3 regions of the Vibrio navarrensis genome follow, and region 3 is predicted to be linked to each of the others. Evidence: predicted binding sites of a transcription regulator. Region 3 holds the regulator's gene; each other region holds the start of a gene.

Region 1 (9,886 bases), 1.2 Mb from region 3:
AGGGATAGGTCGCGTTGTGGCGAAAGAAAACGTTGAAATCCGGCACATCGCGTTTGTCACCGCGCTCATATTCAAAAGTGCCTGTCATTGAGTTGGCGATCACCTCCGCATCGGCGCCGACATATTCGCTGCGCGCGAGCAACTTGACCGCTTCAGCGCGGTGTTGGTTGTGATTGTCATCCAGCCAGTGGGCAGCGCGGATCAGCGCTTTCACTACGCGAATGTGGGTGTTGGGGTACTTCTGCGCCCAGGTTTCTGCCACACCAAACACCTTCTCTGGATTGTTGCGCCAAATCTCGTAATCGGTCACTACAGGCACGCCAATGCCCTTGAACACCGCTTGTTGATTCCATGGTTCGCCCACGCAATAACCTTTGATAGTGCCGGCTTCCATTGTCGCGGGCATTTGCGGCGGCGGTGTAACGCTGAGTAAAACGTCCGCATTGATTTGCCCGCTGTTATCTCCTTTGTGCGGCGCATAAAACCCGGGATGAATCCCACCAGCGGCCAGCCAATAGCGCAGCTCGTAGTTGTGGGTGGAAACGGGGAAAACCATCCCCATGTTGAAGGTTTTGCCTTGGTCGCGATAACTCGCCACCACAGGTTTCAGTGCATCGGCTTTGATTGGATGCTGCGGCTTGCCTTCGCTGTCTTTCGCAAGGTTGGGTTTCATCTGCTGCCAGACGTCATTGGAAACCGTGATCGCATTACCGTTGAGATCCATACTGAACGCGGTGATAACTTTTGCCTGAGTGCCAATGCCGATGGTTGCCCCCAAAGGCTGTCCTGCCAGCATATGCGCACCATCCAATTCACCGTCTATCACCCGATCAAGCAGCACTTTCCAGTTGGCTTGCGCCTCTAACGTCACATACAGCCCTTCATCTTCAAAAAAGCCCTTTTCATAAGCAATCGCCAGCGGCGCCATGTCGGTCAACTTAATAAAGCCAAATTTGAGCTCTTCCTTTTCCGCGGCGCCTATTTTTGCCAAAACCTGCGGGGTCAAAGTCAGCAGTACGCTGGTTAAAGCCAAAGCCCTAAGCTTGTCTCTCTTTCTCATCGATTTTCTCCAAAAAAAAACGCTACGACTCCGAAGAGCCGTAGCGCCGTTGCTGTCCCTGCAATTACCGCCGTTGATAATTGAGATAAGCCATTCAACAATATACCCACATAAGGTAATTCAATTGTCGTGCCAACTAATTAAAAAATAAAAACAACAAGTTAGATGCATTTCTTTGCTTAAAGTTGTTTTGTCTGCTTTGATTTAGTGCACCTCGCACCAATTGCTCGCTTTTGCTCTAACCCCAAAGTAGTAGTTCACATTTCCAGCGCCGTGAGCGTGGCAATCAAATTTTTCGCTACTTGGGCCATCGGTTGGCTGGTTTGCATCGCAGAGCGACGTATCGCTTGGTAAGCGGTGTTTTCATCCACCTGCTGGCATTTCATCAGTAATCCTTTGGCTTTCTCGACCAATTTTCGCTCTTCAATTTTGTCGGCGAGCTGAGTGAGTTTGTGCTCGGTTTCAAGATGGCTCTCGCGCCTTGCTGCTGCATACGCCAGCCACGGCGACAAGGCAGAAACACCTTGCAGCGGCAGAAAAACACAATCATGACAAGAGGATAACTGACTGATTTGATGGGGTAAAACCTGATGAAACAGCACCAGAAGTGGCAGTTGCAAACGTCGGCAGTATTCGATAATCAAGCGAACTTCAGCGCAAGGTGCAGACCACGCCACCACCACAGCGACCTGGCTTTCGCGCTCAATCATGCTTTCCAATTGAGCCAACTGACAGCCGATCACTAGGTCGTACTCCTTGGCCAAACAGTCACTGATTTGCGCCTGTTTCGCGGGGGTATCACAACAAACGATGATGGTTTTTGGCAGCATTTTTTTCGGCATAGACATTCCTTGTCGTCATCTTTATCTATAAGTGACATAACAAGGAATGTGCCAACGCGTGTTATGAGGGCAAGCGCTTCCCCCAAATGGTGCGCGCAATGGGCAAGCGACAAACCGCGAGATGAAGAAAGGTTAGGCGTTTACCTCAGCGGCGCAGTATTCACGCCACATGCGATGCGCATTTTCCAGCGCGGCTTCGCGATCATTAAGCTCGGTAAACAGCAACGCGGCCAAGGTCGCGACCACGGTATTCGCCATGAGATTTTTCTCCTCTGGCGGGGTATCGAATGGACACTGTGTCACAGTAGGAATGTCAGAGAGCATCTGCTCAGTCCAATAGTGCGAACTCACGCCCTCAGGTGAGCTCAACCACACGGTTTGACTGACTTTGGGGTTGAACTCCGATTCGCCCGATTGGCCTTTAAATGAGATCACACCATGCGAGGTCTGACCAATCTCCTGTTCCACTTCCGCGTGTAACTGCTGAAACCCCGGGTGAAAACTACCACGCAGCCCCACTTTCGCGCCGCCGGGGTTGAGCGCCCGCACCACGGTGTTGATCGGTGTTCTAAGACCATAACGGCTTTTCCAACCAATCATCTTCTCGGCGATGGGCGCAAAGTCTTTCAGCGCTAAATAGGCAATGCCTTGCGTCTCCAGCAAACTTTTCGCCTGTTCGGGCGATGCGGCTTGAGCAATATTGAGCGATGGCAGATAGTGCTCGGCATGCTCACGTTCAGCAGGTTTGTCGTTGTAACCGTGCAGGAGCACTTTATAGCCTTGCTCGGCTAAAATCTTGGCCGCCAGCAGATGCCAAGGCTTACCCGCTGAGGGCCTTTTGCCCGCATAACAAGGCCAATCCACATCGGCACCGAGATTGGGAACACGGCTCTGAAACGCTTTGACAAACCCGGCGATCTCCTGACGCGTCTCATTTTGTACGCGGATCAGCATCAGCAGCATCGCCATCTGATCGTCTTCTATTTGTCCGTCAAGATACTCATCCATCACTTGGTATGCCTGAGCAAACGTCAGTGGTTTACGTCCACGCTCGCCTCGCCCGACGGTGCGGATACACTCTAAAATGATGCTCATACTTCCTCGATATGTTTTCGCGTTAACTTGTGCACTAAACGTCCAGCGTCAAAGGCTGGGATGTCTGCCAAGCAACCGCTTCTAAAGTGGTGATCAGTTTATCTCGCAGTGTGATGACTTCGCCGATAATGATCAATGCCGGGCTGATACCTTTGAGCTGGAGCGCTGTTTTTTCCAGCGCAGCCAGCTGTGTCACGTGCGTTTGCTGCAAAGGGGTACTGCCTTGGGTGACAATCGCCACGGGAAAATCGGCCGCAACGCCATGCGAGAGCAAGCCTTGTTCAATCGCTCTGGCCGACTCAAGACCCATGTAGAACACCAGTGTTTGCCCTGCAGCAATAATCGCTGACCACGCCGGAAGCTGCCCGGTCACGACCGTTCCTGTTACCAGCGTGACACTTCTCGCCATTTCACGATGGGTAAGAGGAATCGCGCAACTGGCGGCGCAGCCAATCGCGGCAGTAATGCCCGGCACCACGGTATAGGGAATGTGATGCTCCGCCAGCGCCAGGGCCTCTTCACCACCACGACCAAAAATAAACGGATCACCGCCTTTTAAACGCACAATCTGCCGCCCTTGCTTGGCAAATTGCAGCAAAATTTGATTGATCTCCGCTTGCTTCAAACTTGGCTCGCCGCAGCGTTTGCCCACGTAGATTTTCTCGGCCGAAGCCGGGATCAAATCGAGTATCTCCTGACTAACCAAACGATCATAGACCACCATATCGCAGCGCTGTAGCGCTTTCAGCGCTTTCACCGTCAGCAAGTCCGGATCGCCCGGCCCCGCGCCAACCAAAGAGACAAAGCCTCGTTGATTTGGCGACCCGCTTAACCCCGCGTGCTCAGCCTGAAAGCGTTCGGCATCCAAAAACATGTGCTTGCTGTAGCTGCCCTCTAAAGAGTGGCGGGTTGTTTTGCTTTCCATACGATTTCTCCTTTTCGCTCACTTAACCATGTTCAGCCAAAAAACTGTTTGAGCTGCGGCACGCAAGATCCACAGTTGGTGCCGCATTTAAGCTGACTTTGCAGTTGAACGAGATTGCTCACGCCCTGTTTGGCGATCGCCTGTTCTATTTGCACATCGGTTACTCGCAAGCAGCTGCACACCAGTTGACTTACCCGAGTCGCGAAGGCGGCTTGCATCAGCGCTTGCCATTGCACTGGCTGACCAATGAGTGCACTGAGGGCGTGATAGTCGGCGTTAAGCGGAGTGGGTGAGCTGAGCAAAATCGACTCGACTTTTTCCTCAGTCAGCCCGATGGATGAGCTTTCTGCGGCGATCTCGAGCCCAATCCAGCCCTGAGAGAGTTGCCAAGTCACATACTTACTGTTTGAACGGCTCAATACTTCCAGAGAGATTGGCTCTTCACTGGCAAAACGCCAGATGCCAACCTTGTCTTGATGTTGATAGGCCCGGTACGCGCTTGTTTCCGGAGGGGGATTTTTACCGATATAGAGGCCAAAAGTGGCGATATTGGCTTTGCTTGCACGTACCAAGGATGATTTGAAGGCGGGTTGGCCCGAAATAGGGTCAACCTTGGCAGAAACAGCCGCGTTAACTTGGCTGCCGCCTGCATAGACGCCTGCCCAATGCATCGACATAAAGAGCTGGCCCAGCGAGAGCGATTCATCCACTGCAACTTTGGCAAGGAGTGCGTGATCGCGCTCTGCGTGGCGCAGCGAGAGAAACTCACCATTGGTCACCTCTAAACGTTGCGCCGACAGCGCATTGAGATAAACCGTCGGCTCCACTTCACTGCCCGCCAGTTTTTCGATGTGCCCGGTGCGGGTCATGGTATGCCATTGATCTCGTTGACGACCGGTATTTAGCCACCAGAGTCCAGCTTGGTTTTCAGCGTTTGTGCCCGTAGCACCTGGCTCAACAGCGATAAATCTCGCTTTACCATCCGGGTAAGAAAACTGCTTGTTGCGATAAGGCGACTCACCGCCCCACTGCGTCGGAGCCCAGTTTTGGTAGCCCTCATCGCTCATCGTTTGGTACGCGGACAAGTCGAACTTGAGAGGTGAATCGCGGTTGATGCCACTAAGCGCGGCAAACTCGCGGAAAATCGCCGCTTCAGAGTCAAAGGCAAAACCATCTTTGGCCCCGAGTTTAGCGCACAGAAGTGAGCCCACGTCACACACCGCCTGCCAGTCTGCTTTCGCCTCGCCTGGGGGCGAGAGAAAACGGCGCTGGCGGGACAGTCTCCGCTCCGAGTTGGTCACCATGCCTTGCTTTTCCCCCCAGCCTGCTGCGGGCAATAGCAAGTCGGCATACTGCGCCACGTCAGAATCAGCAGTGATGTCGGAGACAATCACGCACGGACAGGCAGATAAAGCCTCTCGCACCGCTTGATTATCCGGCATCGAGACCACCGGATTGGTGGCGATGATCCACAGCACCTTAATTTCACCGCGCGCCAGCGCATCAAACAGTTCAACCGCTTTCAATCCCGGCTTTTCCGCAATGCGTGGAGATTGCCAAAATTGGTGCACCGCGCGAATCGAACTCGGATCGAAACCGCGATGCACCGCCAGTTGATTGGCTAATCCACCCACTTCTCTGCCGCCCATCGCATTAGGCTGGCCGGTCAGCGAAAATGGCCCAGCGCCACGCTCGCCGATTTGTCCGGTGGCTAAATGTGCATTGATGATCGCGTTACCTTTATCCACGCCATTTTGAGCTTGATTCACCCCTTGGCAAAACAGCGTCATGCTGGCTTGACTGGCGACAAACCAGCGATAAAAAGTGCTCAAAGCTTCAATACTTAAACCGCAGCGACTCGCCACTGCGGGCAGTTGATACTTCTCTTGCATCACCACTTCGAGCAAGGCCTCAAACCCCTGCGTATGCGCCTCAATAAAGGTGTCATCTAACTTTTGCTGGTCAATCGCATAGCGCAACAAACCGTTAAACAGCGCCACATCACTGTCATTGGCAATCGCCAAGTGCAGGTCCGCCTGCTCGGCGGTCACCGTTTTGCGCGGGTCAATCACCACCAATTTCACGTTTGGCTTGCGCTCTCGAATTTGCTGAATGCGCCGAAACAGCACCGGATGTGTCCAGGCGGTATTCGCGCCGCAAATGACGATCAGCTCTGCATGTTCGAGGTCGTTGTAACTGACTGGCACCACATCTTCACCAAAAGCACGTACATGAGCCGCGACCGCTGAGGACATGCAGAGGCGCGAGTTGGTATCGATATTAGCGCTGCCGACATAACCCTTCATCAGCTTGTTGGCGACATAGTAGTCTTCGGTGAGCAGTTGCCCAGAAACATACATCGCCACGGAATCCGCGCCATGCTGCTGCATCGCTTGGAAAAACTGCTCTGCGATCCACTCGCTGGCGTGTGGCCAACTGACTTGTTGACCTGAGAGTTTCGGATAGAGCAAACGCGTGGGCATGCGCAAGCTCTCCGCTAACGCTGCGCCCTTGACGCACAGGGCGCCCTGATTGGCCGGGTGGGTGGCATCCCCAACCATCTCTTGTTGCTTAACTTCGACACCACAACCCACCCCACAATAGGGGCATGTTGTCTGGGTACATCCTTGCATAATCCGCTCCTTTAGCCATAAAAAAAGCCTCTCCCGCTAACGGAAGAGGCTTCATTGCCTTAATTTGCACCATAAACGCAGCAAGAATGGTGCGTTTGATGGCTTTTTTAAGCTCTAAGCAAACCAGAAAGCAAATCAGATGCCAAAGTTCGAGATCTATTTATTTCAATGGGTTAGCTTGTTTCTCTGGCTATTCGGCACTTTCCAATGCACCAGATTGGAGCAAACCCTTTGCGCAGTGCGTGTACAACAAAACGCACTTCGCCGATTTTCCTTGTCGACATCACAAAAAAAATAAGATAGGTTTAGATGTATAGACGTCCAAAACCATGAGCTTAGGGAGAAAGCTGTGCCTATTCGTATTCCAGATCAATTACCCGCCGCCGATGTATTGCGAAATGAAAATATCTTCGTGATGAGTGAAACGCGCGCGGCCAGTCAGGAAATTCGTCCTCTGCGTGTGTTGATCCTCAATTTGATGCCGAAAAAAATTGAGACCGAAACGCAGTTCCTTCGCCTGCTGTCTAACAGCCCGTTGCAAGTGAATGTTGAACTGCTGCGCATTGATGACCGCCCGAGTAAAAATACCCCAACGGAGCATTTGGATAATTTCTATCGTCAGTTTGAAATGGTTAAAAACCGTAACTTCGACGGCCTGATCATTACTGGCGCGCCGCTCGGCCTGGTGCAATTTGAGGATGTGATCTACTGGGAACATCTACAAACCATCATGGAGTGGGCAAAATCTCATGTCACTTCCACTTTGTATGTGTGTTGGGCGGCCCAAGCGGGCCTCAAGCTACTCTATGACCTGCCGAAACGCACCCGTAAAGAGAAACTTTCGGGCGTGTATCAACACAAAATTCATCATCCTTACCATGCGATTTTGCGAGGTTTCGATGATACCTTTTTAGCGCCGCATTCACGCTACGCCGATTTCTCGCCCGAGTATCTAGCCGAGCACACCAATCTCGACATTCTCGCTACCTCAGACACGGCTGGCGTCTATCTGGCCAGCACCAAAGATAAGCGTAATGTGTTTGTTACCGGTCATCCAGAATATGACCTGCACACTTTGCACAATGAGTATGTGCGCGATCTCGGTGAAGGGCTGGAGCCGGCGATTCCGGTCAACTACTACCCGAATGACAATCCGGATAATGCGCCGATCGCCAGTTGGCGCAGCCACGGTCATTTACTCTTTTCTAACTGGCTCAACTACTGCGTTTACCAGCAAACCCCATTCGATTTGGACCATTTCAGTGAAGACGCCTTCACCAAAGACGAATAGCCGAAGCTTCAGCTTCTCTCTTCTCAGGCCGCCGCAAGGTGGCCTTTTTGCCGAATATGCAAAGTGACTCGCATCTTATTCGCAGCTTGATAGGCATGGCGACCAGAGGAATTATCATCGTGGTAAATTTTGCATCGCACGAAGAAAATTCAAGATGAATCAGACGTTTCGCTTCATTCCACTGCTGAGTTTTGCCCTACTGACGGGTTGCATCACCATCACCGAAGGGCAAGTCGCCAACAATGCCGACCCGATTGATATGGCCGAATCGCGCATTGCTTTGGGGCTTGGCTATCTCGACAATGGCGCGATGGTCAAAGCCTACGACAACTTACAACAGGCGCTAAACCACGCACCAGATTACTACCGCGCTCAGCTTTCCATGGCGCACTATTACGAGCTGGTTGGCGAAAATGGCAAAGCGCAAGATCTCTATCGAAAAGCGACTCGCCAGTATCCCAAAAACGGCAATGTGCTCAACAACTACGGCACTTTTTTATGCAAACAGGGGGACTACGCACAAGCAGACAAACTGTTCAACCAAGCGATTGCCCAGCCTTACTATTATTTGATCCCGGCCAGTTATGAAAACGCGGCATTTTGCGCCTTAAAAGCAGGCTTTAAAGCCAAAGCACAAACCTATTTCACCCGAGCGATTGATTACGATCCGCACCGCCCCAAATCCATCCTCAACCTCGCTAAGTTGGAAATCGACGCAGGCAACTACACGCAAGCTCGCCTGCGTTTGATGCGTTTTCATCAAAGCTACGGCTTACAATCGCCCTCACTGCAACTGCTGATCGAGCTGGAACAAAAAGCGGATAACCAAGCGTTGGTGAAAAAATATCAGCAGGAGTTAGAAAAGTTGACGGCCAAACAAAGCCTAAGCGCCATTTAGTACAAAACTGCCTGAGATTCACTCAGGCGGTTTAGGCTAACGTCTTGATGTGGAATTGCGGATTTTATACCTGTCTTTGCGGTGCGTATCGCGCAGTTTTCTCACCTGACTTTTGCGCTTTATGGTGCGGTATTCACGATAGATAATTCGAATAAACGCCACCAATCCAACCAAAAGCAGGACAGTAAAAACGCTCAGGAAGCTTTCACACAGCCAATCTGGCTGACAGGGTAGATAAATTTCAAAATCCATCGCATGCCCTCCTGTTACGCAACCTATTCGTTTTCGCTGGTCAATGACGCAAAGCCAAACACTGACGTCACTTCAACTTAACCCACTCTCCTCGTTCTTGCCGATCCATATACGACCAAGCGACAAAACGACTGATTTTTTGTCCTTGGCTCATCTCGACGACACGAATACTGCGTACACCTAATTTTTCCAACTGTTTACGTAAAGGTCTCACATTGTCATTTTTTGAGACTAGCGTACTAAACCACAATACTTGGCTGGCAAATCCTTGGCTTTCATTGGCCATGCGGCGTAAAAAGGAGGATTCTCCACCATCGCACCACAATTCAGAATTTTGACCTCCGAAGTTAAGTATAGGGTTGTTTTGCGACAATTTTTGTGAGCCCGCTTTTGCCTTGACACCTTTTTTCAATCGGTTAGCTGAGAGGTTGTTCAGTTTGCGCTGTGAACCCATTGCCGCCTCTTGCGCCGAAGCGTGAAACGGTGGATTGCAGGTGGTGACATCGTAACGTTCCCCCGGCGCAATCACACCACGAAAGATGGATTGCGGATTGTCTTGCCGTTTAACAACGAATTGGCCAGCCAGCATCGGATTGGATTTGGCAATCCGTTGTGCCGACTGCACGGATTTCGGATCAATGTCGCTGCCAGTGTAGTGCCAGCCATACTCGTGAATGCCAATGATCGGATAAATGGCGTTCGCGCCGACACCGATATCCAGTGCGTTGACTTTGCCATGCGGATAATCACCAGCCCCATTTTCACTTTCTAGCAGTTCAGCCAAACGGTGGATGTAGTCAGCGCGCCCGGGGATGGGCGGGCATAAATAACCGGGCGGAATATCCCAGTGTTGGATCTGGTAATAGGCGCACAGTAGCGCTTTATTGAGC
Region 2 (9,886 bases), 840 kb from region 3:
CATCGTCTTGAACTTCAGAAACGTGTTTGATTTCTGCTTCTGCGTTCTCATCGAATGCTTTGGCACACGCAACGTCAGTGGCTACTGGAATCGCACACTCTTTCATCAGTTTTTGTGCTGTTTCCACTAGGTCAGCTTCGTACAGAGATTTACCTACATTGTGGCCTTCTGCTGCGATGAAAGTATTAGCGATACCACCACCAACAACCAGTTGATCAGCGATTTTTGATAGCGACTCAAGCACAGTCAGCTTAGTAGAAACTTTAGAACCACCAACGATAGCCACTAGAGGACGCTCTGGGTTGCTCATCGCTTTACCTAGTGCATCTAGTTCAGCAGCCAGTAGAGGACCCGCACACGCTACGTCAGCAAACATGCCAACGCCGTGCGTTGATGCTTGCGCACGGTGAGCGGTACCGAATGCATCCATTACGAATACGTCACATAGTGCCGCGTATTTCTTAGAAAGTTCTTCGTCGTTTTTCTTCTCGCCTTTGTTAAAGCGAACGTTTTCAAGAACAACCAATTCACCCGCGTTTAGCTCAAGACCGTCTAGGTAGTCTTTCGCCAGTTTCACTTCGCAATCTAGCGCGTCGTTTAGGTAGTTCACAACAGGTTGTAGAGAGAATTCTTCTGCGTATTCACCTTCAGTAGGACGGCCTAGGTGAGACGTCACCATCACTTTCGCGCCCGCTTCTAGGCACAGTTTGATCGTTGGCAGAGATGCGATGATACGTGCATCAGAAGTGACTTTGCCATCTTTAACTGGCACGTTAAGGTCAGCACGGATAAATACACGTTTACCTGCGAGATCCAGGTCAGTCATCTTGATTACAGACATGTTGTGTCCTCTCAAATATTAAAAATAAAGTTTTTGAAAACTCGGCAACCCTGCCAAGCCTGTTAATTCTTTAAACTGGTCTTGATATGGAGTTACTAGCAATTTATTTCAAGCCTAGAAATAAATTTTCTCCGTGGCGACTACAGACTACTTAGCCGCCTGCATTGCGAGCGCAGTATCCAGCATGCGATTCGCAAAGCCCCATTCGTTATCGCACCACACCAGCATTTTCACCAAATGCCCGTTACTGACTCGTGTCTGCGTTCCATCCACAATCGCACTATGCGGATCGTGGTTGAAATCGATGGAAACCAATGGCGCTTCAGTATAGTCAACAATGCCATGTAATGTACACTGAGACGCCTTCACTATGGTTTGATTTACGTCATTAACTTTCACATTTGTATTAATTGTGACGCTCAAATCCATCGCAGTGACGTTAACTGTCGGCACTCGCACCGAAATAGCTTCAAATTTGTTGGAAAATTTCGGGAATATTCTTTCAATTCCTTTATGCAACTTAGTGTCCACAGGAATGATGGACTGACTGGCAGCGCGAGTACGGCGCAGATCGGTGTGGTAAGCGTCAATCACCTGTTGATCGTTCATTGAGGAGTGAATGGTGGTGATGGTTCCAGATTCGATGCCAAAAGCATCATCGAGGGCCTTAATAATTGGCACGATGCAGTTGGTGGTGCAAGAGCCGTTAGACACAACTTTGTGCTGCGCGGTCAGCGTTTGATGATTGACGCCATAGATGATGGTGTTGTCCACATCGTTCGCGCCAGGATGAGAAAACAGCACTTTCTTCGCGCCTGCTTTGATGTGTTCTTGACCATCGGCTTGCGAGCCGTATACGCCAGTACAATCAAGCACTAAATCGACTTCTAAATCACGCCAAGGGAGTAAATCGATGTCAGCCAGATGAAGAATACGCACCGTATCCATTTCACCGTTGCTGTGATGAATGTAAATGTGTTCTTGGTCATTGCTGATTTTCTTACCAAAACGACCATGCGAGGTGTCGTATTGCAGCAAATGGGCCATGGCATCCGGCTGGGCCAGTTCGTTCACCGCCACCACCTTGATCTGCTGATGCTTACCGCTCTCATACACGGCTCTTAAAACATTACGACCTATACGTCCAAATCCATTGATCGCAACTTTTAGCATAATTCCATCGCCCCACATTTTTTTCGTGTCACGCATAGTAACTGATCGAAAACCTTTGCGCATTAAAATAAAAGCCGAGTCAGGTTGACTCGGCTTGTTCCACTTTGTAGCGTTTAAGCGATGATTTCTTTCGCGGTGTTCACCACGTTTTCTACTGTGAAACCAAACATCTTGAACAGTTGGTCCGCTGGCGCTGATTCACCGAAGGTGGTCATACCGATGATGCGACCGCCAAAGCCGACGTACTTGTACCAGAAATCGGCAATGCCCGCTTCGATAGCAATACGCGCTGTTACGTCTGATGGCAGTACCGCTTCACGGTAAGCGGCGTCTTGTTTGTCGAATGCATCGGTTGATGGCATGGAAACCACGCGCACTTTCTTACCTTCTGCGGTTAGTTGCTCAGCGGCTTTCACTGCGAGTTCAACTTCAGAACCCGTCGCGATAAGGATAAGCTCAGGCTTGCCTTCGCAATCTTTCAGGATGTAACCACCTTTGGCGATGTCTGTCACTTGCTGTGCCGTACGCTCTTGCTGCGCTAGGTTTTGACGCGAGAAAATCAGCGCTGATGGGCCATCTTTGCGCTCAATCGCCAGTTTCCATGCTACTGCTGATTCCACTTGGTCACATGGACGCCATGTGCTCATGTTTGGTGTTAGACGTAGCGATGCGATTTGCTCAACGGGTTGGTGAGTTGGGCCATCTTCACCCAAGCCGATAGAATCGTGCGTGTACACTTGGATGTTCTGAATCTTCATCAGAGCCGCCATACGCATTGCGTTACGTGCGTATTCCATGAACATCAGGAAGGTTGCGCCGTAAGGAACAAAACCACCGTGTAGTGCGATACCGTTCATAATAGCAGTCATACCAAATTCACGTACACCGTAGTGGATGTAGTTACCAGAGAAGTCGTTCGCTTCTAGAGATTTAGAACCCGACCACATGGTTAGGTTAGAAGGCGCTAGGTCAGCAGAGCCGCCCATGAATTCTGGCAGCATTTTACCAAACGCTTCTAGCGCGTTTTGCGATGCTTTACGTGACGCAATGTTTGCTGGGTTTGCTTGAAGATCAGCAATGATTTGGCTTGCTTTCTCTTCCCACTGCGCTGGCAGTTCGCCATTTACGCGGCGTTTGAACTCTGCGGCAAGCTCAGGGTACTCGGCTGCGTATGCCTCGAACTTCGCGTTCCAAGCGGCTTCTTTTGCAGCGCCTGCGGCTTTTGCATCCCACTGTGCGTATACATCAGCAGGGATTTCAAATGCTGGGTGTTCCCAACCTAGGAATTCACGCGCTGCGGCAATTTCTTCCGCGCCTAGCGGTGCACCATGACAGTCGTGCGAGCCTGATTTGTTTGGTGAACCAAAACCGATGATAGTCTTCGTACAAATTAGCGTAGGACGAGGATCCGCTTTAGCGGCTTCAATTGCTGCGTTGATCGCTTCAGCATTGTGACCATCCACTGCTGGGATAACGTGCCAGCCGTATGCTTCAAAACGCTTAGGCGTATCGTCAGAGAACCAGCCTTCGACGTGACCATCGATAGAGATGCCGTTGTCATCCCAGAATGCGATCAGTTTGCCTAGACCTAGCGTACCAGCAAGAGAGCAAGCCTCGTGCGAAATGCCTTCCATCAAACAGCCATCACCCATGAACACGTAAGTGAAGTGGTCGACGATGTCGTGGCCTTCTTTGTTGAATTGCGCTGCGAGCGCTTTCTCAGCCATTGCCATACCAACAGCGTTGGTGATGCCTTGGCCTAGCGGGCCAGTTGTTGTTTCGATGCCCGGTGCGTAGCCGTACTCTGGGTGACCTGGAGTCTTAGAGTGAAGCTGACGGAAGTTTTTCAGATCATCGATAGATAGCTCGTAACCGCTCAAGTGCAGTAGCGAGTAAATCAGCATAGAGCCGTGGCCGTTAGACAGTACGAAACGGTCGCGGTCCGCCCACTCTGGGTTTGATGGGTTGTGGTTTAGGTGGCCACGCCAAAGAACTTCAGCGATGTCCGCCATGCCCATAGGTGCCCCTGGGTGGCCTGAGTTTGCTTTTTGTACGCCGTCCATGCTGAGTGCGCGGATTGCATTAGCGAGATGTTTACGAGATGGCATGTCTGCTCCTGAGTGCATTAAGCGATGTAATAAGAAAAATTGCGCTGGCTATTTTCGCAAAGCAATCTCTGCTCTGCAAACGATTTACCCGAGAAATCCCCCTAGCAAACCATGCTCTACTTCACTGAAAGCGAAATAGAGCAAATTCTTCGCACTAGCAAGGCAAACGATTACTTTTGACTCATACTAAAAAATCACTTGTAATTCGAGTATTCAAAACTAGAATAGACGTCTAGATGTAGAAACACCTACAAATCGTATTTCATTCCCGGAGCTGAGAGCAAGTGTTCAGCTGCGAAAATCAATCAAAAGTGGAGCTCTCATGGCAAAGCACCTGTTCACTTCTGAGTCAGTATCAGAAGGCCATCCAGACAAAATTGCAGACCAGATTTCTGATGCGGTTCTTGATGCGATTCTTGAGCAAGACCCGAAAGCACGTGTTGCATGTGAAACTTACGTAAAAACCGGCATGGTCATGGTCGGTGGTGAAATTACCACTTCTGCCTGGGTTGATATCGAAGAACTGACACGCGAAACCGTACGCGAAATCGGCTACGTTCACTCAGACATGGGCTTCGACGCCAACTCTTGTGCTGTTCTCAACACCATCGGCAAACAGTCTCCTGACATCAACCAAGGCGTTGATAAAGCCGACCCTAAAGAGCAAGGTGCGGGCGACCAAGGCATTATGTTCGGTTACGCATGTAACGAAACCGAAGTACTGATGCCAGCACCAATTACCTACGCGCACCGTTTGATGGAACGTCAAGCGAAAGTACGTAAAGATGGCACGCTGCCATGGTTGCGCCCTGATGCGAAATCACAGGTTACTTTCCAATACGATCAAGGCAAAATTGTTGGTATTGATGCGGTTGTGCTGTCTACTCAGCACTGTGATTCTATCTCAACACCGGATCTGCGCGAAGCGGTGATGGAAGAGATCATCAAGCCTGTTCTTCCTTCAGAATGGCTAAACAAAGAAACCAAGTACTTCATCAACCCAACCGGTCGTTTCGTTATCGGTGGTCCCATGGGTGACTGCGGTCTGACCGGTCGTAAGATCATCGTTGATACCTACGGCGGCGCAGCGCGTCACGGTGGTGGTGCTTTCTCTGGTAAAGATCCATCGAAAGTAGACCGTTCTGCCGCTTACGCAGCACGTTACGTGGCGAAAAACATCGTCGCAGCTGGCATGGCTGATCGTTGTGAAATCCAACTGTCTTACGCTATTGGTGTAGCGGATCCAACCTCTATCATGGTGGAAACATTCGGTACTGAGAAAGTGTCGCACGACATCATCATTGAAGCCGTTCGCCAGTTCTTCGACCTACGTCCATACGGTCTGCAAGAGATGCTGAATCTGCTTCAGCCAATCTACAAGAAGACCGCTGCATATGGTCACTTCGGTCGCGAAGAGTTCCCTTGGGAAGCAACCGACAAAGCAGCACTACTGCGTGAGTTTGCTGGCATCAAATAATCAGCCTCTTCTCGAACAGAAAGCCTCTGCTACAATGCAGGGGCTTTTTATTATGCGTATAAATTGATTATGCGTAAGAAAACAAATTTCGCCGTTTGAAGAAGAGCCCATGTTGCACCACGAACTAGCCGAACAATCCTCGCAAGTCCTCGCCCACTGTATCGCCTTAGCCGAGCAACGCTTTCAGCGCACTTTCCCTCTGCCCAAACTCAGTTTTAACGTTCGAGGCAAAGTGGCGGGAAAAGCTTACTTGCAACTGAATGAGATACGCCTGAATCCCGTATTGTTCAAAGAGAACCCTGATGAGTTTTTGCAAGAGGTGATTCCTCACGAAGTCGCCCACCTCATCGCCTATCAGATATTCGGGCGCGTCAAACCTCACGGTAAAGAGTGGCAAGCGATTATGGAGCAGGTATTTCAGCAACCAGCAAGAACGACGCATCGCTTTAATATCCATTCGGTCCAAGGGAAAACCTTTCAATATCGCTGCGCCTGCGCCGAGTACCCACTGTCAATTCGCCGCCACAACAAAGTGCAACGTCATCAAGCCAGTTATTGCTGCACAAAGTGCCGTCAGCCTTTGCAGTTTACCGGATTACAACTCAGTTAGCGGCCTCTCTAAGCTCGCCCTCAGCGCAGTTTTGACTCAGCTTTAACAATTCGCTCACTACTTCGCGGCAAAACTGAGTGCTACAATCTAAAAAGTCATACTTTTCTAAGACTTTTTAGATGAAATACCTATTTTCACTACTGGCGGCTCTCAGCAGCTTGCCTGTACTGGCTGCGCCCCCGGCCAACTTCTCTGCGGCGAAGAAAGAGGCGCTACAAATTTACCAAGATTATCCGGTCAGTTTTTACTGTGGCTGCGAGATTCAATGGCAAGGAAAGAAAGGCATTCCAGATTTGCAATCTTGTGGTTATCAAGTGCGTAAGCAACAAAATCGTGCCAGTCGTATTGAGTGGGAACATGTGGTGCCCGCTTGGCAGTTCGGCCACCAGCGACAATGTTGGCAAAACGGTGGACGGAAAAATTGCAGCAGACATGATGTTCAGTTTCGCTCGATGGAAGCGGATCTGCATAACCTCACCCCAGCGGTTGGTGAAGTCAACGGCGATCGCTCGAACTTTAACTTTAGCCAGTGGAATGGCGTTGATGGTGAGACCTATGGCCGCTGTGAAATGCAGGTCAATTTCAAAGCGCGTAAAGTGATGCCGCCGGATCGCGCTCGGGGCTCGATTGCTCGCACTTACCTCTACATGAGCCGAGAGTACGGTTTCCAACTGTCGAAACAGCAGACTCAGTTGATGCAAGCATGGAATAAAACTTATCCCGTATCGGAGTGGGAATGCATACGCGATGAGCGAATTGCCAAAGTTCAGGGCAACCACAACTCTTATGTGAAGGAAGCGTGTCAAACGCGATAGAAAAATCCCAGTGTCGCCACTGGGATTTCATCATACTTACTCTTTCGCGCCGATATCCTCAAGATAACCAAAGCGTTCTTTACGCTCTTGCTGTGGGGCATAACGCATTTCGCCGGACTCATCGTAAGAACGACCAACAATTTCACACCACCCTTTCCCTAGCGGCATTGTCTTTGGACGCATTGTGCTGCTAGGCATATTGGCGCGAATGTCATTTTCACTCACATTCAAAATGCGTTGTGCGACCAACACGGCACGATCACGCACATTAGCATCGGCGAGACGATTGCGCTGTCCCCACAACACTTTCCAATCGTTACAGCTATAATACGTCGTTTGTGGAACCGACAAGAACGCCACTTCTGAGTACACCTTGTACTTTTTGTACATCATGTAGCTTTCAAACAGCATAGCGACATCCTCTTGTGGCGTAGAGTAGCCGTAAAACGCCGCCGCGCCATCTCGTTCAAATTCGCCACCCGCCTGTTGCCCCGTAGACTGACGAACTCTATCGGTCATGGCTTCACCATGAAATGAGACTTGTGCCGCTTCCAATAACAATGCAGAAGTGAGAGGCTGACTGCCGGTCAACTGCTTAGCCACATGATCAGCGGATTCAATCTCGCTGTAAATGGTGCCGCTATCGGCCAATTGCAACAAGTCATTTGGCGGTAGCAGATCGTTCGCGTGCGCCAGTTCATGAGACAACAAACGGAATAGACCCGGTGCAATTTGTTCCGTTTTACGCTCCCCATTGCGCGTAGCATCGTAGTCATTTGAGTAAGTAACATAGTCAAACGTGCTGCTATCCAAATAGCGAGTAGCGCTGTCATAGCTGAACTGTTTTGAAAATGCCTGACGATAATCTTCTTGCTGGTAAATCGTGCTCCAATCGCTAGCATTACGCCACAGGTAGGCAGCATCAATATACATAGAAGCGGTCGATGGATGATAAAATGACGGACGAATATCATAACTGAGCACTATAGTGTTCAGTGGCTTAAACATATTCAGCAGGTCCTGATCATTGATTTCACGTAGCGCGTCGATAAAGCTTTCCGCCATCCAGGCATGAGAAACCAATAAACGGGAACGAATATCCTCAATAGTGACATTTTGCTGCTTGTCAGCACCGATTGGGCGAATTTTTTCTAACAAGCAAGAGCGTCGCTGCTTGTAGATCTTGGCACACTCCAGCGCGGCGTCTGAAAGTTCAGAGGCTTGATAGGCATAGATTTTACTCAATGATGGATCACCTTTGATATTGGGTGAACCAGGGCCATTTGGGCCATCAGATGAAGAAGAGCCGCCATTACAGCCAGCTAAAGTCATCAGCAGGGCACAAGCCACTGCCAGTTTGGTCTTTTTCATAACACTATCCATGATTATTGTACTTATTAATTTGTTTAAACTTTGCCAGCTTGAATACGTTCGCCCCCGCAAAGCGGCATACAAACTATTCAGGAAAACAATAAATAACAATCACTTTGGCGAAAAATTACGACCCTGCGCTTAAATTACCATACTGACTTGTTTTTTCTCCTCTGAGCATCCATGTTAATCTCTAATTCATTCTGTCTGTTGCAGGAACTCGAAACACAATGCGCATCCCTCGAATTTATCACCCCGAAACACTCCATCTGCACCACATCGTCGCCTTGCAGGAAGACGCTGCTGGCCATATCGGCCGCGTTTTGCGCATGAAAGAAGGGCAAGAAGTGCTGCTGTTTGATGGCAGTGGCGCACAATTTCCTGCCGAAATCACCGAAGTCAGCAAAAAGCAGGTGTTGGTCAAAGTGACACAGCGGGAAGAAAACAGCAGCGAGTCGCCTTTAGATCTCCATTTGGGGCAAGTGATCTCGCGCGGTGAAAAGATGGAGTTCACCATCCAGAAATCGGTAGAACTTGGGGTCAATACCATCACGCCACTGATTTCGGAGCGCTGCGGCGTTAAGTTGGATGAAAAACGCTTTGAGAAAAAACTCGCTCAGTGGCAGAAAATAGCCATTAGCGCTTGCGAGCAATGCGGACGTAACACCATCCCAGAGATTCGACCCATTATGTCGCTCGAAGCTTGGTGCGCGGAAGAGTACGACGGCCTAAAGCTCAATCTGCACCCTCGCGCCAAATATTCGATCAACACGCTACCAGCGCCGGTCAGCAAAGTGCGCCTGCTGATTGGTCCTGAAGGGGGCCTCTCTGCAGAAGAGATCGACATGACGCAAACCTATCACTTTGAAGAGACCCTACTCGGTCCACGCGTGTTGCGTACTGAAACAGCAGCACTGACTGCCATTACCGCGCTACAAGTTCGTTTCGGCGATTTGGGTTAATACGGAGAACACACATGATCAAACTCGGCATCGTAATGGACCCTATTTCGTCCATTAACATCAAGAAAGACTCCAGCTTCGCCATGTTGCTGGAAGCGCAACGTCGCGGTTGGGAAATCCATTACATGGAGATGAATGATCTACACTTAGAGCAAGGCGTGGCGATTGCCGACACCAAAGTGGTCGAGCTAAAAGAAGATCCTAACGGCTGGTACCAATTTAAGTCAGAGCAAACCATTGAACTGGCTGAACTGGATACGGTGTTGATGCGTAAAGATCCACCATTTGACACAGAATACATTTACGCCACCTACATTTTAGAGCGCGCAGAAGAGCAAGGCACCTTAATCGTCAACAAGCCACAAAGCCTGCGTGATTGTAACGAGAAACTCTTTACCGCTTGGTTCCCAGAGCTGACGCCAATCACCATGGTGACGCGCAAAGCAGAAAAGATAAAAGCGTTTCGTGAAGAGCATGGCGACATCATCCTTAAACCGCTTGATGGCATGGGTGGTGCATCAATTTTCCG
Region 3 (9,886 bases):
GCTGTGAATTAATTATCAAATCATCATTTTCACAGCTCGATGGAAAGTTCCATCCACCCTAGGTGATAAACGGCTTTTAAGGTGACAGGACCAACTCAGTGTTGGTGCTGACTGTACATAAAACAAATTGCATCAAATAAGAGTGCAAACGCAGTACAGCCAGCTTGTTAACAGTTTATTGACCATTTGGATGAAGACATGTCATTACCACACGTTATTCTGACCGTTTTAAGCACACGTGATGCTACCGGTTACGACATCACGAAAGAATTCTCAGCCAGTATCGGCTACTTCTGGAAAGCGAGCCACCAACAGGTTTACCGCGAGCTCAACAAAATGGCTGAGCAGGAACTGGTGACTTGTGTGCTTGAACCACAGGAAGGCAAACCGGATCGTAAAGTTTACTCCATTACCGACGCAGGACGTGCGGCGCTTGGTGATTGGTTTGATCAACCGACAGCACACCCAACGGTGCGTGACGAATTTTCTGCCAAGCTGATGGCTTGTTCGGTTCAACCGTCTGCGCCATACCACCATCAATTGGCGCAATTGGTCGAAGAGTCTCGCAAGCTAGTCGCTCACTACAAAGAGATTGAAGCGGCTTACTACGCCACGCCATCGACCCTCGACAAACAAGGTCGCCTAGAGCGTTTGACGCTGCGTCGCAACCTGATGCTACGTGAAACGTGGATCAACTGGGCAGATGAAGTGTTGGCTGAATTGGAAGCTCTCGGCTAACTCTTCACGCACATCACGCTCGTTGATTGACGAGAGAAACAAATAAGGCTGGTTTGATACCAGCCTTTTTATTTGCCTCTATTTGCTCAAAGCAAAAGAGTGCGCCCAATAAAAAGCGGCACTCTTTGCGCCGCTTTTACTCTTCAAACTATCTTCAAACCGTTAAGCTTGCTTGGGACGTACGCCAAGCGTATGACACAATGCGTAAGTCATCTCGGCGCGGTTTAGCGTGTAGAAGTGGAAATCTTTCACCCCTTCTCGGCTTAAAATACGCACCATATCAATCGCTTGGCTTGCACCCACTAGCTGACGAGTCACTGGGTCATCATCCAGCCCTTCAAACTGTTTCGCCATCCAACCGGGCACTTTAACGTTGTTCTGCGCTGCAAAACGCGACGCCTGCTTAAAGTTCGATACGGGCAAAATACCTGGGACGATCTCCACATCGATCCCAGCCGCTACGCAGCGGTCACGAAAGCGCAAGTAGCTCTCCACATCGAAAAAGAACTGCGTGATAGCACGGTTCGCACCCGCATCCACTTTTCGTTTGAGGTTGAGCAGATCCGCTTGAGCACTTTTCGCTTCAGGGTGAACTTCAGGAAACGCCGCCACCGAAATATCAAAATCGTGCAGCGATTTCAGCAGAGTCACCAGATCAGAGGCGTACATCTCTGGCGCGCCGCCGCTCGGAGGAATATCACCGCGCAACGCGACAATATTTTTGATGCCATTCGCCCAGTAGTCGTTGGCAATGTTGATAAGCTCGTCACGGTTGGCATCAATACAGGTGAGGTGCGGGGCAGCGACAAGGCCAGTTTGTGCTTTGATCTCTTTGATGATCGAATGGGTACGGTCACGTTCACCAGAGTTGGCCCCGTAAGTCACCGAGACAAACTTGGGTTGCAGGGTTTTTAGGCGCTGTACTGAGCTCCACAGCGTCTCTTCCATTTGCGGCGTGCTGGGCGGAAAAAACTCAAACGACACATTGATGTTGTCTGAAAGCTCAGCGATATTCTGGTTTAAAGCGCCAATATGACTTGCGTGTGTATAGCCCATGTTCCTCTCCCTGTGACCACCTGCCACAAACGTGCAAACTGTTGCGAACTGACGTTTAGACGTCTATATGGCTACAGAATGGATTGAATACGATTTAATGTCAACAGTGCGATTATGAATATTTCTCAAGTTCATAATGAGCATAGTTCAAGTAGAAATAACAAGGGGCCGATTGGCCCCTTGGGTAAGATGTGTACCGATAGCGACAAGCGCTTTAACGCCTGTTCATCGCTTTAAAACAGGCCTGCCAGACGATTGAGATCCGATTGAATCGCCCCCGCCGTCACTTCTCGCCCCGCGCCCGGCCCACGAATCACCAACGGGTTGTCTCGATACCACTTACTTTCGATGGCAAAAATGTTGTCACACGGCAGCAAGTTGGCTAACGCATGCTCACGCGACAGCGCCTCAACACTCACCCGTGCTTTGCCGTTTTTCTCCAAACGCGCCACGTATCTCAACACCTGATCTTGGCGCTGCGCTTTGGCCAGACGCTCCTGCAAACGCTCGCTGAGCAGATGCGCTTTATCAAAAAACTCATCCAGCGTGAGAGCGCTCAACTCTGCTGGTACCAAGGATTCCACCTTGACGTTCTCCGGTTCAATCTCCAGCCCAGATTCACGCGCTAAAATCACCAGCTTGCGCATCACATCCGAGCCATCGAGATCGCTGCGCGGATCGGGCTCGGTCAGTCCTTGCTGCCAAGCGAGATCGACTAGTTCAGCAAACGGAACGCTGCCGTCAAACTGCTGGAACAACCAAGAAAGCGTGCCGGAGAAGATCCCCGAGAGCGCAACGATTTCGTCACCGCTCTCACGCAAATCGCGCACGGTATGGTTGATCGGCAGCCCTGCGCCCACCGTGGCGTTGTACAGCCAATGGCGGCCAATTTTGGCAAACGCATCTTGCACTTGATAGTAGTAGTCACTGCTGGCCGAACCGGCGATCTTGTTGGCCGAAATCAGGTGCAGCCCTTGGTTGGCGATCTCGAGATATTTCGCCGCCAACTCAGCACTGGCAGTCACATCCAACACCACCGCTTCGTCATAACCTTGCAGAGCGCCCAAACGCAGCAGCCAGCTATCACCATTATGCGCGATCGAGTCGTCATCAAAATGGGCGTGCACGCTTGCCGCATCTAAGCCTTGCTCATTAAACAGGTACGTTTGGCTATCCACCACCGCCACCAGCTCAAAGTTCATGCCGTGGCGTTTTTCCAGTTCGCTTTTTTGCTGGGCAAACAGCGCTAGCCAGCTCGAACCGATATTACCTTTGCCACACAGGGCAATAGCCACCCGCTTTTGCGCTTGGAAAAGCTGGCTATGAATACCGTTGACCAGCACAGGCAAATTAACCCGTCGCAGTACGGCCACCAGACTGAGGCCGGAATCCGCCTCGGAGACGAACTCCACTGGCGAGTGTTTCAATTGCTGGTAGAAGCCAAAGCAGTGGCTGGCGTTTTTCGACACGCCCGCGCCCACCGCCGCCACCAGTGAAAAGCCCTCTTTGAGTTTGATTTCCGCTTCCACCGCCAACTCTTGTAGGTAGGCCAAAGCACCACTGGCGATTTCTGCGGTATAGGCCAAACGCAGGCGATGTTGATCTTTTTGCCACTCAAAGGCCAGCGGTTCCAGTTGCGCCCGCTTCAAAGCACGCAGCACCTCTTGCTGCACGCGGTCGTCGTCATGGCCTCGGGCAAAGGTGAGCTGCACCAGTAGCACCTCATCAAGCGAAGTGATGATTTTCGCCCCGCGCCCGGATGCGAGCACGCGTTCAATGCGCGTCGAGCCCGATTCCGCATCGTAGCTGCAACGCAAATCGAGTTCAGTGGCACTTTGCGCCACCGGTTGAAGGGTGCGGCTATGCAGCACCGGCGCGGCAAGACGAGCCAGCTCGCTCGCTTCATCCAAACGCAGCAGCGGCAACAGACACGCGTCCGACACGATACGTGGGTCGGCGCTGTACACGCCCGCCACATCACTCCAAATCGTCACGCGTGACACTTCCGCCAACGCGCCAATGATGGTTGCCGAGTAGTCGGAACCATTGCGACCCAGCAACACCGTGTCGCCTGCGCCATTTTGCGCCATAAAACCGGTGATGATCACTCGGCGCTTGGCGTGCTGCGCCAGCACCTCTTTCAGCAGCGGATAAGAACGCGCGCGATCCACCTCCGGCTGAGTGCCGCTTTCGGCGCGCAAAAAAGCACGCGCATCTTGTGCCACCGCCGCTAGATTGGACTGGTTAAGCAGCGCAGCCAGCAAACGCGCTGACCACACTTCACCGTGGCCCAGTACCGCCGCTCTCTGCGTTTGAGTGAGCGGCGCCGCCAACTCCGCCAAGGTACTGAACTCATCATTCAGTTGGGCGAGTAATTGGCCTTGCGCCTCGCCACTGAGCAGCGATTCAACCAAACCAAGCTGGTAGTGACGTAACGATTGCAGCGCGTCATGCGCCAAACGGCCATCACGCTCCAACCCATCAAGAAACTCAATCAAGCGGTTAGTGGTTTTGCCTGCCGCAGAGACAACCACCAAGTCATTCTCGCTGGAGTACTCTTTGAGGATATTAGCGACGCGGCGATAACATTCTGGGTCGGCAAGGCTGCTGCCACCAAACTTGTGCAACTGACGTACAACAGACATTTATTGCGCTCCCTTCACTTGTTCAAAGGCTTGCTTGAGATCGGCGATCAAATCGTGCGCATCTTCCAGTCCAACCGACAGACGCAGCAATTGCTGGGAGACACCCGCTTCAGCCAGCGCCGCTTCGCCCATCGCTCGGTGCGTCATCGACGCAGGATGGCAGATCAAACTTTCCACCCCACCGAGCGACTCGGCCAAAGAGAACAGCTCCAGCGCTTGCACAAACTGCTTCAACTGCTCAAACGAGCCGGCAAATTCAAAACTGAGCATCGAGCCAAAACCCGATTGCTGCTTTTTGGCAATCTCATGCCCCGGATGTTGCGGCAGGCTCGGATGGTAAATCGTCCCCACCAGCGATTCGCTTTGCAAAAAGGCTAAAATTTGCTGTGAGCTCTCTTCGTGCACGCGCATGCGCGCCCCCAACGTGCGGATGCCGCGCAGTGTCATGTAGCTGTCAAACGGCGTGCCGGTTGCGCCCAAACAGTTGCCCCACCACGCCAGCTCCTCGGCATGTTGCGCGGTTTTGGTCACCACCACACCGCCAATCACATCAGAATGGCCATTAATGTATTTGGTGGTGGAGTGAATCACGAAATCCGCGCCCAGCTCCAACGGCTTTTGATAGACCGGAGTGAGAAAGGTGTTGTCGACCGCCACCAGCGCGCCAACGCGATGTGCTTTTTCACACACTGCCGCAATATCGACCACGCGCACCAACGGGTTGGAGGGGGTTTCAATCAACAGCAGTTTGGGCTTGAGCGCCAAGGCCGCCTCCAGCGCCGCTGGGTCGGATTGATCAACAAAGCGCACCTTGAAATCGCCTTTGTTGGCGCGGGTATTGAACAAGCGATAAGTACCGCCGTAGCAGTCGTGCGGAGCGACAATCAGATCGTTTGGCGATAAGAAAGCAGAGACCCACAAGTTAAGCGCCGACGTACCACAGTTGGTCACCACCGCCCCTTGGCCCGATTCTAGCTCATACAGCGCCTGCTCCAGCAAGCCACGGTTGGGGTTGCCCGAGCGGGTATAGTCGTACTTAGGCACTTCGCCAAAGGCTGGAAAGCCGTAGTTGGTCGAAAGGTAAATGGGGGGAACGACAGCACGGAACTGACTGTCTGACTCAATACCAGTTCGAACGGCGATGGTAGCGGGCTTGCGAGTGCTCATAGTGTTTCCTTTCTCCAAAGATGCATTCTGAATGGGAATAGGCTACTGTTGTTTCAGCGTCATCCATTCCTTTTATCCGCCACTTTAACCAGCAAAATTTAAGACGTCAACACTTCTAGACGTCCATATGTCTTTGCTTATGGCGGTAAATCCAGCTACAATCTGCGCCTATTATTTTATTAACCAACGATAACGACTAAAGGTGCGCAATGGCCGACTGGAATGGCGACTACATAAGTCCATACGCAGAGCATGGGAAAAAGAGCGAGCAGGTGAAAAAGATCACTGTATCTATCCCATTGAAAGTGCTGAAAGTGCTGACCGATGAACGAACTCGTCGTCAAATTAATAACCTGCGCCATGCAACCAATAGTGAGCTGCTGTGCGAAGCCTTCCTGCACGCCTACACAGGCCAGCCCTTGCCGACCGATGAAGATCTGCGTAAAGATCGCCCAGATGACATTCCAACTGAAGCGAAAGCGCTGATGACGGCGATGGGCATTGAGTTCGAAGCTTACGACGACTAAGGATTGGCTGGTCAGTTCGGGGGAAGCGGCTGACTACCAAGCCAACAATAGAAATAAAAACGGGACGCCTTGGCGTCCCGTTTTGCTAACTGGTCTACATCATCGTTGGGCTTATTGCGCCATCATGTAGTTCTCTGGCATCGCGATGCGCGCCACACCGGAATCGACCGCCGCTTGCGCGACCGCTTTCGCCACGCGCGGTAGCAGACGTGGGTCCATCGGTTTTGGAATGATGTAGTGCGGACCAAACTCTAGGCTGTCGACGCCCGCTGCTTTCAACACTTCCGCAGGAACCGGTTCTTTCGCCAGTTGACGAATCGCATCCACCGCCGCCAGTTTCATCTCATCGTTGATTTCGCTGGCGCGAACATCCAATGCGCCGCGGAAAATAAACGGGAAGCACAACACGTTGTTCACTTGGTTTGGATAGTCACTGCGGCCCGTTCCCATGATCAAATCGTCACGCACTTCATGTGCCAGCTCAGGCTTGATCTCGGGATCTGGGTTTGAACAGGCAAACACCACCGGTTTATCGGCCATCAGTTTCAGCGCTTCTGCGGGCATCAGGTTTGGACCTGACACGCCCAAGAAGAGATCCGCGCCGGAAATCACATCTTCCAGCGTGCGTTTGTCGGTGTTATTGGCAAACAGCTGCTTATATTCGTTGAGGTCATCACGACGCGTATGGATCACGCCTTTGCGATCGAGCATGTAGATCTTCTCACGCATCGCGCCGCATTTGATCAACAGTTCCATACACGCCACCGCCGCCGCGCCCGCGCCCAAACACACAATCACACATTCGTTGAGTTTTTTGCCTTGCAGCTCGATCGCATTGAGCATGCCCGCCGCCGTCACAATCGCCGTGCCGTGCTGGTCATCGTGGAAAACTGGCACATCACAACGCTCAATCAGGCGTTTCTCGATCTCAAAACAGTCCGGCGCTTTGATGTCTTCAAGGTTGATGCCACCAAAGGTGTCGGCGATGTTGGCAACGGTATCGACAAACTCATCGATGGTGCGGTGTTTTACTTCGATATCGATCGAGTCTAATCCTGCAAAACGTTTGAACAGTAACGCTTTCCCTTCCATGACTGGCTTAGACGCCAGCGGACCTAAATTGCCCAGACCAAGAATTGCGGTGCCGTTAGAGATCACTGCCACCATGTTCCCCTTGGCCGTGTACTTGTAGACGTTCTCCGGGTTTTGTGCGATTTCACGTACTGGCTCAGCCACACCTGGGCTGTAAGCGAGCGCAAGATCTTTGGCGGTTTCGGCTGGTTTTGTCAGCGCAATGGCGATTTTTCCCGCCGTTGGGTAGGCATGGTAATCCAGCGCTTGCTGGCGGCGATCTTCTTCAGGGGTCAATGCCTGGCGATTGTCATCGGACATAGGTCGTTATTCTCTTTATATGTTTTGTGGGATAGGGGGAATGTTGCAAAATGACCTAAAACTCTGCGTTTTTAGATAATTTGGAGATAAATTCTAATTGATATAAGTCAATCTTCCTAGCCAAGAATGCGAAGCATATCTACAAAATGACCAAGAAAGGCGAAGGTAAGACCAGCAAAGGGCGAGAGAAAAGCGCCCCTGAACAACAACAAGGAAAATAACGAGGAAAATAATAGAAAGGCAAAAAGCAAAAAGGCCGCCGAAGCGACCTTTTCTCAAACAGTCATCACAAATGTGATTAGTTCTTACCGCTTGATAGAGCACCGAAACGCTTGTTGAAGCGATCAACACGGCCGCCTGTATCAACGATACGTTGCTTACCAGTGTAGAATGGGTGGCACTTGTCGCATACGTCTAGGTGGATAGATTCTTTAGCTAGAGTAGAGCTAAAAACGAAAGAGTTGCCGCAAGAACAAGTTGCGTTTACTGCTTTGTATTCTGGGTGGATACCAGCTTTCATGGGATAACCTCAAATAGTAGGCCGTGTCGCTATACGAGCCTTTGCCGCACACCACACGTAGTTAAAAATGAACTCTTAGATACCGCGCTCGCTGGTGCGAAGCCATATCTTAAGGCGCGATATAGTAATGAATCGACTCAAATGGATCAACCTATTTGCGCCATTTTGCGCTAGTTTTTTAATCAGCCATCGCTTCTCGAATTTGCCCGCCGCTTCCTTTAGACTGTCAGTCATTATTTTTCTGTTTACTCACGCTACCTTATGCGCCCATCGATTGCCCGAGTTGCCCTACCCGTCCCTCTTGATAAACAGTTTGATTATCTGGTGCCCAGTCATCTGTTTCCCATTATCGGCGGTCGGGTGAGCGTACCGTTTGGCCGGCAGACGCTGGTCGGCATTGTCACGGCGCTGGTGCAGGAATCGGACTTTCCGCGTGAGCAACTCAAATCGGTCAAAGCAGTGCTGGATAGCCAGCCGCTGTGGCCCGCGCCAGTGTATAGCCTGCTGCAATGGTGCAGCCAATATTATCAGCATCCACTGGGAGAAACGCTGCACAACGCCCTACCCGCGGCGCTGCGCAAAGGTAAAGCGGCCGATTTTGCCACTTTGCAGGAGTGGCAGTTAACCGAGCAAGGCAAAAGCCAGTTGATGCAGTATTTTGGCCGCGCGGTCAAACAGGCGCGAGTGATGAAAATGCTCGCCGATGGCCCAGTTAGCCATCAGCGCTTTCTCGATGAAGAGATTTCTTCTACGGTGCTCAAAGCCCTCGAAGAGAAAGGTTGGATCGAAAGCCAAGACAAAACGCCGCAAGTCCAAGCTTGGGGCGAGGCGATTGAAAATGAGAACGACAAGCCGAAACTCAATCAAGAGCAAGCGATCGCCATTGCCACCGTACAGTGCCAGACGAGCTTTGCCAGCTTCTTGCTTGAGGGGGTGACGGGGTCGGGTAAAACCGAAGTGTACTTAAACCTGATCAAACCGATCTTAGCCCAAGGTCGCCAAGCGCTGGTGCTGGTGCCGGAAATCGGCTTAACCCCGCAAACCATTAACCGTTTTCGCCGCCGCTTTAATGTCCCCGTGGCGGTGATTCACTCGGGTCTGAACGACACTGAACGCCTCAACGCTTGGCTGAGCGCGCGCGACAAAGTGGCTGGCATTGTGATTGGCACTCGCTCGGCCTTGTTCACGCCGTTTGCCGACTTGGGCATGATCATCGTCGATGAAGAGCACGATACGTCCTATAAACAGCAAGATAGCCTGCGTTACCACGCGCGCGATGTGGCGGTGATGCGCGCCGCCAAAGAAGATATTCCGATCATCCTCGGCTCGGCGACGCCAGCTCTGGAGTCGCTGCACAATGCACTCAGCGGCAAATACCACCATCTGACTTTAACCCAGCGGGCCGGCGTTGCCGTACCAACACGCAACCAAGTGCTGGATGTCAAAGGGCTCTATTTGGAAAGTGGCTTGTCTGCGCCCTTGATTGTCGAAATGCGCCGCCATCTCCAAGCGGGTAATCAGGTGATGCTGTTTCTCAATCGGCGCGGTTTCTCCCCAGCACTGATGTGCCACCAATGCGGCTGGATTGCGGAATGTAAACGCTGCGATGCCTACTACACCTACCATCAATACAGCAACGAGATCCGCTGCCACCATTGCGGCTCGCAGCAGCCGGTGATTCATCAGTGCCAAGGATGCGGTTCCACTCAGTTGGTCACCGTTGGCGTCGGCACCGAGCAGCTAGAGAACCAGTTGGAAAACCTCTTTCCCGAGTACAAAGCGATCCGTATTGACCGAGACAGCACGCGGCGCAAAGGCAGCTTGGAAGATGCATTGCAAGC

The links. The regulator MetJ, encoded in region 3, represses methionine synthesis genes. The targets are predictions, from matches to a motif close to TTAGACNTNTANANGTCTAA.
Region 1: a site for MetJ is predicted at 6,861-6,880, ahead of metA (homoserine O-acetyltransferase MetA). Genes of this name have one in related genera too.
Region 2: a site for MetJ is predicted at 4,347-4,366, ahead of metK (methionine adenosyltransferase). Genes of this name have one in related genera too.

Annotation. Positions count from the first base shown of each region.
Region 1 is NZ_CP065217.1:1,523,985-1,533,870, reverse strand. Features, by position in the region: gene I3X05_RS06955 (CmpA/NrtA family ABC transporter substrate-binding protein) at 1-1,060, opposite strand, end outside; gene I3X05_RS06950 (ANTAR domain-containing response regulator) at 1,318-1,908, opposite strand; gene I3X05_RS06945 (glycosyl transferase family protein) at 2,035-2,997, opposite strand; gene cobA (uroporphyrinogen-III C-methyltransferase) at 3,032-3,922, opposite strand; gene I3X05_RS06935 (nitrate reductase) at 3,955-6,555, opposite strand; gene metA (homoserine O-acetyltransferase MetA) at 6,905-7,846, shown strand; gene pilW (type IV pilus biogenesis/stability protein PilW) at 8,001-8,744, shown strand; gene I3X05_RS06920 (hypothetical protein) at 8,781-8,996, opposite strand; gene rlmF (23S rRNA (adenine(1618)-N(6))-methyltransferase RlmF) at 9,064-9,886, opposite strand, start outside.
Region 2 is NZ_CP065217.1:2,989,194-2,999,079, forward strand. Features, by position in the region: gene I3X05_RS14050 (phosphoglycerate kinase) at 1-841, opposite strand, end outside; gene epd (erythrose-4-phosphate dehydrogenase) at 989-2,014, opposite strand; gene tkt (transketolase) at 2,128-4,122, opposite strand; gene metK (methionine adenosyltransferase) at 4,445-5,599, shown strand; gene I3X05_RS14070 (SprT family zinc-dependent metalloprotease) at 5,709-6,209, shown strand; gene endA (deoxyribonuclease I) at 6,329-7,024, shown strand; gene I3X05_RS14080 (hypothetical protein) at 7,061-8,395, opposite strand; gene rsmE (16S rRNA (uracil(1498)-N(3))-methyltransferase) at 8,626-9,357, shown strand; gene gshB (glutathione synthase) at 9,372-9,886, shown strand, end outside.
Region 3 is NZ_CP065217.1:298,386-308,271, reverse strand. Features, by position in the region: gene I3X05_RS01355 (PadR family transcriptional regulator) at 199-738, shown strand; gene metF (methylenetetrahydrofolate reductase) at 901-1,794, opposite strand; gene I3X05_RS01345 (bifunctional aspartate kinase/homoserine dehydrogenase II) at 2,028-4,439, opposite strand; gene I3X05_RS01340 (O-succinylhomoserine (thiol)-lyase) at 4,440-5,606, opposite strand; gene metJ (met regulon transcriptional regulator MetJ) at 5,816-6,133, shown strand; gene I3X05_RS01330 (malic enzyme-like NAD(P)-binding protein) at 6,245-7,525, opposite strand; gene rpmE (50S ribosomal protein L31) at 7,824-8,045, opposite strand; gene priA (primosomal protein N') at 8,307-9,886, shown strand, end outside.